DNA from 2 places in the Yersinia sp. 2541 StPb PI genome. Region 2 is predicted to be linked to the other one. Evidence: predicted binding sites of a transcription regulator. Region 2 holds the regulator's gene; the other holds the start of a gene.

Region 1 (3,425 bases), 1.5 Mb from region 2:
GAATGTCATCAATATGCTCAATACCAATCGATAGACGCACCATATCCCGTGGTACGCCCGCCTTGATCAGCTCTTCATCGTTAAGCTGACGGTGGGTGGTTGACGCTGGGTGGCAAGCCAGTGATTTGGCATCACCAATATTCACTAAGCGCACGATCAAATTCAGCGCATCTATAAAACGCCCGCCCGCCTCCTGGCCGCCATGAATACCAAATGACAATATTGAGGCTGGTTTGCCACCTAAATAGCGCTGGGCCAGTTCATGCTCAGGATGATCAGGTAAGCCTGCGTATTTAACCCAACTGACTTGTGGATGGTTTTGCAAATAGTGCGCGACTTTCAGCGCATTTTCAGTATGACGCTCCATACGCAAAGCCAATGTTTCCAGCCCCTGCAAAATCAGGAAAGCATTGAACGGCGATAACGCAGCGCCAGTATTGCGCAATGGCACCACCCGGCAACGGCCAATATAGGCAGCCGCGCCGAATTGCTCGGTATAGGTCACGCCATGATATGACGGATCAGGGGTATTTAATTGAGCAAAACGCTTAGGGTATTGCGTCCAAGGGAACTTACCCGAATCCACCACGATACCGCCAATACTGGAACCATGACCGCCGATATATTTGGTCAATGAATGAACCACAATATCCGCACCGTGTTCAAATGGTCGACACAAGATTGGTGTTGCGACGGTATTATCGACAATCAATGGCACACCATGGCGATGAGCCGCATCAGCCAATTTTTTCAAATCAACAATATTCCCAGCAGGATTACCAATTGATTCACAGAAAACTGCTTTAGTTCGGTCATCGATTAAGGCTTCCAATGCGGCGATATCATCATGATCGGCAAAACGGGTTTCTATCCCATAACGCGGTAACGTATGCGCCAGCAGATTGTAAGTCCCGCCGTACAACTTGGCCACCGACACAATATTATCCCCCACTTCGGCAATGGTTTGGATAGCATAAGTAATCGCCGCCATACCGGAAGCCACGGCCAGAGCGGCAATCCCCCCTTCGAGAGCGGCAACCCGTTTCTCCAGTACATCATTGGTGGGGTTCATGATGCGCGAGTAAATATTGCCGGCGACTTTTAAATCAAACAGATCAGCGCCATGCTGGGTATCGTCAAAAGCAAAGGAGGAAGTCTGGTAAATAGGTACCGCAACGGCTTTGGTGGTGGGGTCCGGTGAATAACCTGCATGAATAGATAATGTTTCTAATTTCATTCTTTATCCCTTGTTATATGACAATAGCCAGCGCCGCTGCCAACACGATGATATAACGTGACTAGTCATATTCTTAACTGGCGACGGAGGTGATGAAGAGAATAACAATAGAGGAATTAATGAGCAGTACCTACCTACAAAAGTAATTATTTAGCTATTAATTATAATTAAACGATATCGACATCCTCTCAGCCGCCATTCAGCCAGGTAGCGCTACGTTTCATCTATTCCATCCTGATAGATAACTTTCTCTTCTTATAAATCAATATACTGAATAAAAATATCTCTTCAGGGCTTTTCTGTCCACACCTCGCCGCATATACTGTATGCATAACCAGTTATTTTGTAAATCAGTCGTTTTTTGTTATCACGCTCTCCCCTTAGATAACGCATTTGGAGGCTTTATGGGTGCATTCGGCAATGCTGCACAGGACTATATTGAAAAGAGAATCGACCTTAATGAACACTGCATTGAGCACCCAGCCGCCACCTTTTTCATGACCGCCAAGGGTGACGCCCTGAGTGATGCAGGTATTAACAACGGCGCACTGCTGGTGATAGATCGCAGTTTGCAGGCACAGCACGGCGATATTGTCGTTGCAACCATCGGGGGTGAGTTCAATATTAAGCGGCTTTATTTACGACCGGTTCCCCGCCTTGAGGCGCTGAATGCAGCCACTCCCCCACTCATATTATGTGAAGGGGATGAAGAGTGGGTTATCTTTGGCGTCATTGTATTTAGCATCAATAAGTTACGATAATGTTTGCTCTCGTTGACGTGAACTCATTTTATGCCAGTTGTGAAACGGTATTCAGGCCTGATTTGTATGGTCGCCCTGTGGTGGTGTTATCCAATAACGATGGCTGCGTGATTGCCCGTAGCCGGGAGGCTAAGGTCGTGGGTATTCCAATGGGGGCACCCTATTTCAAGATACAGCAAGTTATCCATCAGCATCGTGTTGTCGCGTTTAGCAGTAATTACGCACTCTACAGTGATATGTCTGCGCGGGTCATGACTATTCTTGAACAACTGGCCCCAGGGATTGAAATTTACTCAATCGATGAGGCATTTCTCAATCTTAATGGTGTACAGCATTGCATTACACTAGAAGAGTTTGGTCAGGGCGTGCGTGATAAAGTACGCAAATTGACTGGCCTAAATGTCGGTGTAGGCATCGCCCCAAGCAAGACTCTCGCCAAGCTGGCAAACCATGCTGCTAAGTTATGGCATAAAACGGGCGGTGTAGTCGATTTGTCCAATCCCATACGTCAACGCAAATTGCTGGCGCTGATGCCAGCGGCACAGGTATGGGGCGTGGGCCAGCGTACCGCAAAAAAGCTGGCAGTGATGGGGATAACCACCGCCCTTCAATTATCAGAGGCCAGCCCCGCGCTTATTCGCAAAAACTTTAGCGTCGTACTGGAACGGACAGTGCGAGAATTGCGCGGAGAAGCTTGTCTGGCGGTGGCTGAGTTCGCACCTACAAAACAACAAATAATCTGTTCGCGCTCATTTAGTAAACGCATTACAGAATATCAAAGTATGCATGAAGCCGTTTGTAGCTATGCCGAGAAAGCAGCAGAAAAGCTACGCAAGGAGCACCAATACTGTTGCCATGTATCAACCTTTATCAAAACCAGCCCTTTTGCCCGTAACGAGGTCTATTACAGTAACCTCGCCAGCACTCGCCTCAACTTTCCGACCTTGGATTCAAGGGATATTATTGCCGCAGCTCTCAAATGCCTAGCGGCAATTTGGCGACCCGGTCACCATTACCTGAAAGCAGGTATTATGTTGGGAGATTTTTCAAATCAGGGTATCGCGCAATTGGGTCTATTTGATGAGAGCAAACCGTACATTAACAGTGAATCATTGATGGCGGCTATCGACAAAATTAATCAATCCGGTAAAAGTAAAATTGCGTTTATCGGGCAAGGAGTTAATCAAGAATGGCAGATGAAACGTGAAATGTTATCACCTGCATATACTACCCGAATTCAAGATTGTCCTATCGCGGTTATCCGGTAACATAACTTAACGAATACCTCGGTGTACTGCTTATAGATGAATGTCACGTGAAAACGTTGATGGTTGGCAACAGAGGCTTAGTCCGCCCCGCATATAGAAAGGAATATTATGGGTGAATTTACCGGTTTTACTCAACATGGGCTGACATTCTTACAGCAC
Region 2 (3,425 bases):
CTACAAAGGGATGGAATGAGTAATTATACCATAGAAGCTGACCATAGCTGCCTGTGTGATAATTGAACTCTACGACTGATCGTTCTGTCATCGAATCCTGTGAATTAACAAAAGTGTGATACCCACCTTCCCCTCGTTTTTTCACCTATCGGCGATTAACGCTAAATATGGTAAAATCATTTCAATTCAAATGCTGCGGGATGGATATCATGAAACCTATCGATGAGGAAAAGCTGCTGGCTCAGGCTGAAAGTCTGTGTCAACAACGTAACGTCCGGCTGACACCGCAACGTCTTGAAGTACTACGCTTAATGGCACAACAACCTGGCGCAATCAGTGCCTATGACCTGTTGGATTTGTTGCGTGTGTCTGAGCCACAAGCCAAGCCTCCAACTGTTTATCGCGCATTGGATTTTTTGCTGGAGCAAGGGTTTATTCACCGCGTCGAGTCAGCTAATAGTTATGTGCTATGTCATCATTTTGAAGAGCCAACCCATACTTCAGCGCTATTTATCTGTGATCGGTGCAAAATAGTCACTGAACGCACCACCGTGGGCATTGAAGAGGCATTGTCACAGTTAGCAAAACAATCAGGTTTTGTGCTGCGTCACAGTGTGGTTGAAGCGCACGGTTTATGTGCTGAATGCGGGGAAGTTGAAGCATGCGAAAGCCATGAGCATTGTGACCATGACCACTCTATTGTTACTAAAAAGAAATAGCTGCGTACCTAATTGAAGTTGCAGCAATGTTAGCTGCTCTCCAATTACTTTTGCCTTATACCCGTCATACTTCACGCTGCATGTGTGTTGGCTGCTCTCAATAACCCGAATCACTTACTCATGTAAGCTCATCGGGATTAATGAGCCTCATCCTTGAGGCTCACCCAGCGGGCTAGCATAAATGCTGTACAAATCGGTTACCGCCTTCCTGCAACTCGAATTATTTAGGGTATAGATAGAGATCCCTGGTGGGTATATATCGGTTAGCAAAAAGTAGACTGCCGCGAGCAATGCGACAGGGTAATAATTAATAATAAGGCACGTCCTTGTGCAGATGTAGATATAAATACAGGTGAGCTAGAATAGCTTTTATTAAAATAACCTCACCGCTTCAGTATAATTGGAGTTGATACACCAATAACTAGACGGGGTTGATTAACAATGCATATTCTATGAAACGAGAGACCCGATTAATTTATATCAATATCAGTTTAATTCCATTTAATGCTGTTACCAGCGATATTTGCTGTGGTCTTCCCAGGCTTTGACTTCTTTCTCGGCTTGCTCTTTCTGATAGCCGTATTTCTCCTGGATTTTACCCACTAGCTGGTCACGCTTACCTTCGATTACCGTTAAGTCATCGTCAGTCAGCTTGCCCCATTTTTCTTTCACTTTACCTTTAAACTGCTTCCAGTTACCGTCGGCTTGATCTTTATTCATAATATCTCCGTTACCTTGGGATTAGTCAGTTTATTTAATTCAATACGATAAACGTTCTCTATTGATAAAAACAACCACATTTAAATTAGTCACTCACAGTCATAATTTAAAATTAAACTTCGTTGTTTCGCTTACCGTACGAATAATTATAGCAGAGGATACTAGCAATTAAAGTCAGGATAATATTAATCACTGAGATTATAGCTATAAAGTAAAAATAAGCACTGATATTATTCAGTTAAAACAGTAGGTAATAACTTATTGTCGGAATCGTCTCAATCTAAATAACTTTTCCATACTTGGAGCTGTAGCAGGCTAGCTGTACTTGTTACTTGGCCCCTTCCCAGACATCACCTCTGAGAGGCCGCAGCAAGCAGCATTCAAATTTTCTCCCCGCAGATTTGTCATCCAAATCATCTACTTGTCGTTAGCATTGATCGGAATTAGCGAGCTTCTTTGCGGCTGCCTGCCTGCAACGTCAATTAATTTGGGCGTCTGAATCGTTTAATGGGGTCATTAATAATAAAAAGCCGCTCCTGAGCAGGAACGGCTTATCAGTTCAATATAAAACGCTAATGTTAGATCCAGTCACCATTACGGATAACACCGACGGCCAATCCTTCAATGGTGAAGCTTTGTTCGCGCAGATCGACAATAATCGGTTGGAACTCACTATTTTCTGGCAAAAGCTGTACGATATTACCTTGTTTTTTCAAGCGTTTTACCGTCACTTCATCATCAATTCGTGCCACTACAACTTGCCCGTTACGCACATCTTGCGTTTTATGCACCGCTAATAGGTCGCCATCCAGAATACCGATATCTCTCATCGACATCCCATTAACCCGCAACAGAAAATCTGCACTCGGTTTAAACATTGATGGGTCTACTTTGTAGTGCCCTTCGATATGCTGCTGTGCCAGCAAAGGTTCACCTGCGGCAACCCGACCAATCAGTGGCAGGCCATCTTCTTCTTCCATCAGCAAACGAATGCCACGGGAAGCGCCAGAAACAATCTCAATGACGCCTTTACGGGCCAGTGCTTTTAAATGCTCTTCAGCGGCGTTAGGAGAGCGAAACCCCAGACGCTGCGCAATTTCGGCACGGGTCGGTGGCATGCCGGTTTGCGCTAAGTGATCGCGAACCAGGTCATAAACCTCTTGCTGTCTGGTAGTAAGTGCTTTCATTCCGCCCCCTGTTTGTTTATACAGTCTTGCTGTGAGTATATACAGGTAAGCGGGTGTTGGGAACCAAAGAGTGAATAAAAACAGGGATTAATCACAGCTTATTTCTGCGGCATTGTTCGTCATAACATTAACCGGCATGCTGGCAAAGTACGGTTATCCAAACAAATAACGCTAACAAGATAGCGAGGAATACCGCCGCGGACCCCATATCTTTGGCGCGGCCCGATAGCTCATGGAACTCACTGCCAATCCTGTCCACTACCGCCTCAATCGCACTGTTAATGACTTCGATAATTATCACTAAAACCACGCTACCAATTAATAAAAGGCGTGCGATAGCATCTACATCCAGCCAGAAGGCCAGTATGATAGCGATTATGGCAGCAACAGCTTCCTGACGAAATGCCGCTTCGTTTTTCCAGGCAGCCGTTAAGCCTTTCACAGAATAACCGGCCGCTTTATAGACTCGGGCCAGCCCTGTTGATTGATTCGCCATGTTTTATTGCCTTTATCTTAAGTTAATGATGATTTTTGCCGCTTTCTGTTGTCTTATCACCACAGATCTCAAAACCAGTTTCTGGTATCCTTGCGACGAATTGCTAACAAGAGGCTTCATGTAGTTATGTCAGGTTGGCGTAAAATATATTATAAGTTATTGAATTTACCACTTAAAATGTTGGTAAAAAGCAAGGTTATTCCGGCAGACCCTGTGACTGAGTTAGGGCTAGACCCCTCTCGTCCTATTCTGTACGTTTTGCCTTACAATTCTAAGGCTGATTTGCTGACTTTGCGAGCGCAG

Evidence for each region. The regulator LexA, encoded in region 2, represses DNA repair genes until DNA is damaged. The targets are predictions, from matches to a motif close to TNCTGTATGTACATACAGNA.
Region 1: a site for LexA is predicted at 1,558-1,577, ahead of umuD (translesion error-prone DNA polymerase V autoproteolytic subunit). Genes of this name have one in related genera too.

Annotation. Positions count from the first base shown of each region.
Region 1 is NZ_JAZGQB010000001.1:1,922,216-1,925,640, reverse strand. Features, by position in the region: gene V1953_RS08450 (bifunctional O-acetylhomoserine aminocarboxypropyltransferase/cysteine synthase) at 1-1,237, opposite strand, end outside; gene umuD (translesion error-prone DNA polymerase V autoproteolytic subunit) at 1,642-1,998, shown strand; gene umuC (translesion error-prone DNA polymerase V subunit UmuC) at 1,998-3,266, shown strand; gene V1953_RS08435 (DUF2461 domain-containing protein) at 3,375-3,425, shown strand, end outside.
Region 2 is NZ_JAZGQB010000001.1:376,909-380,333, reverse strand. Features, by position in the region: gene zur (zinc uptake transcriptional repressor Zur) at 210-719, shown strand; gene V1953_RS01620 (CsbD family protein) at 1,230-1,439, opposite strand; gene lexA (transcriptional repressor LexA) at 2,018-2,626, opposite strand; gene V1953_RS01610 (diacylglycerol kinase) at 2,754-3,122, opposite strand; gene plsB (glycerol-3-phosphate 1-O-acyltransferase PlsB) at 3,249-3,425, shown strand, end outside.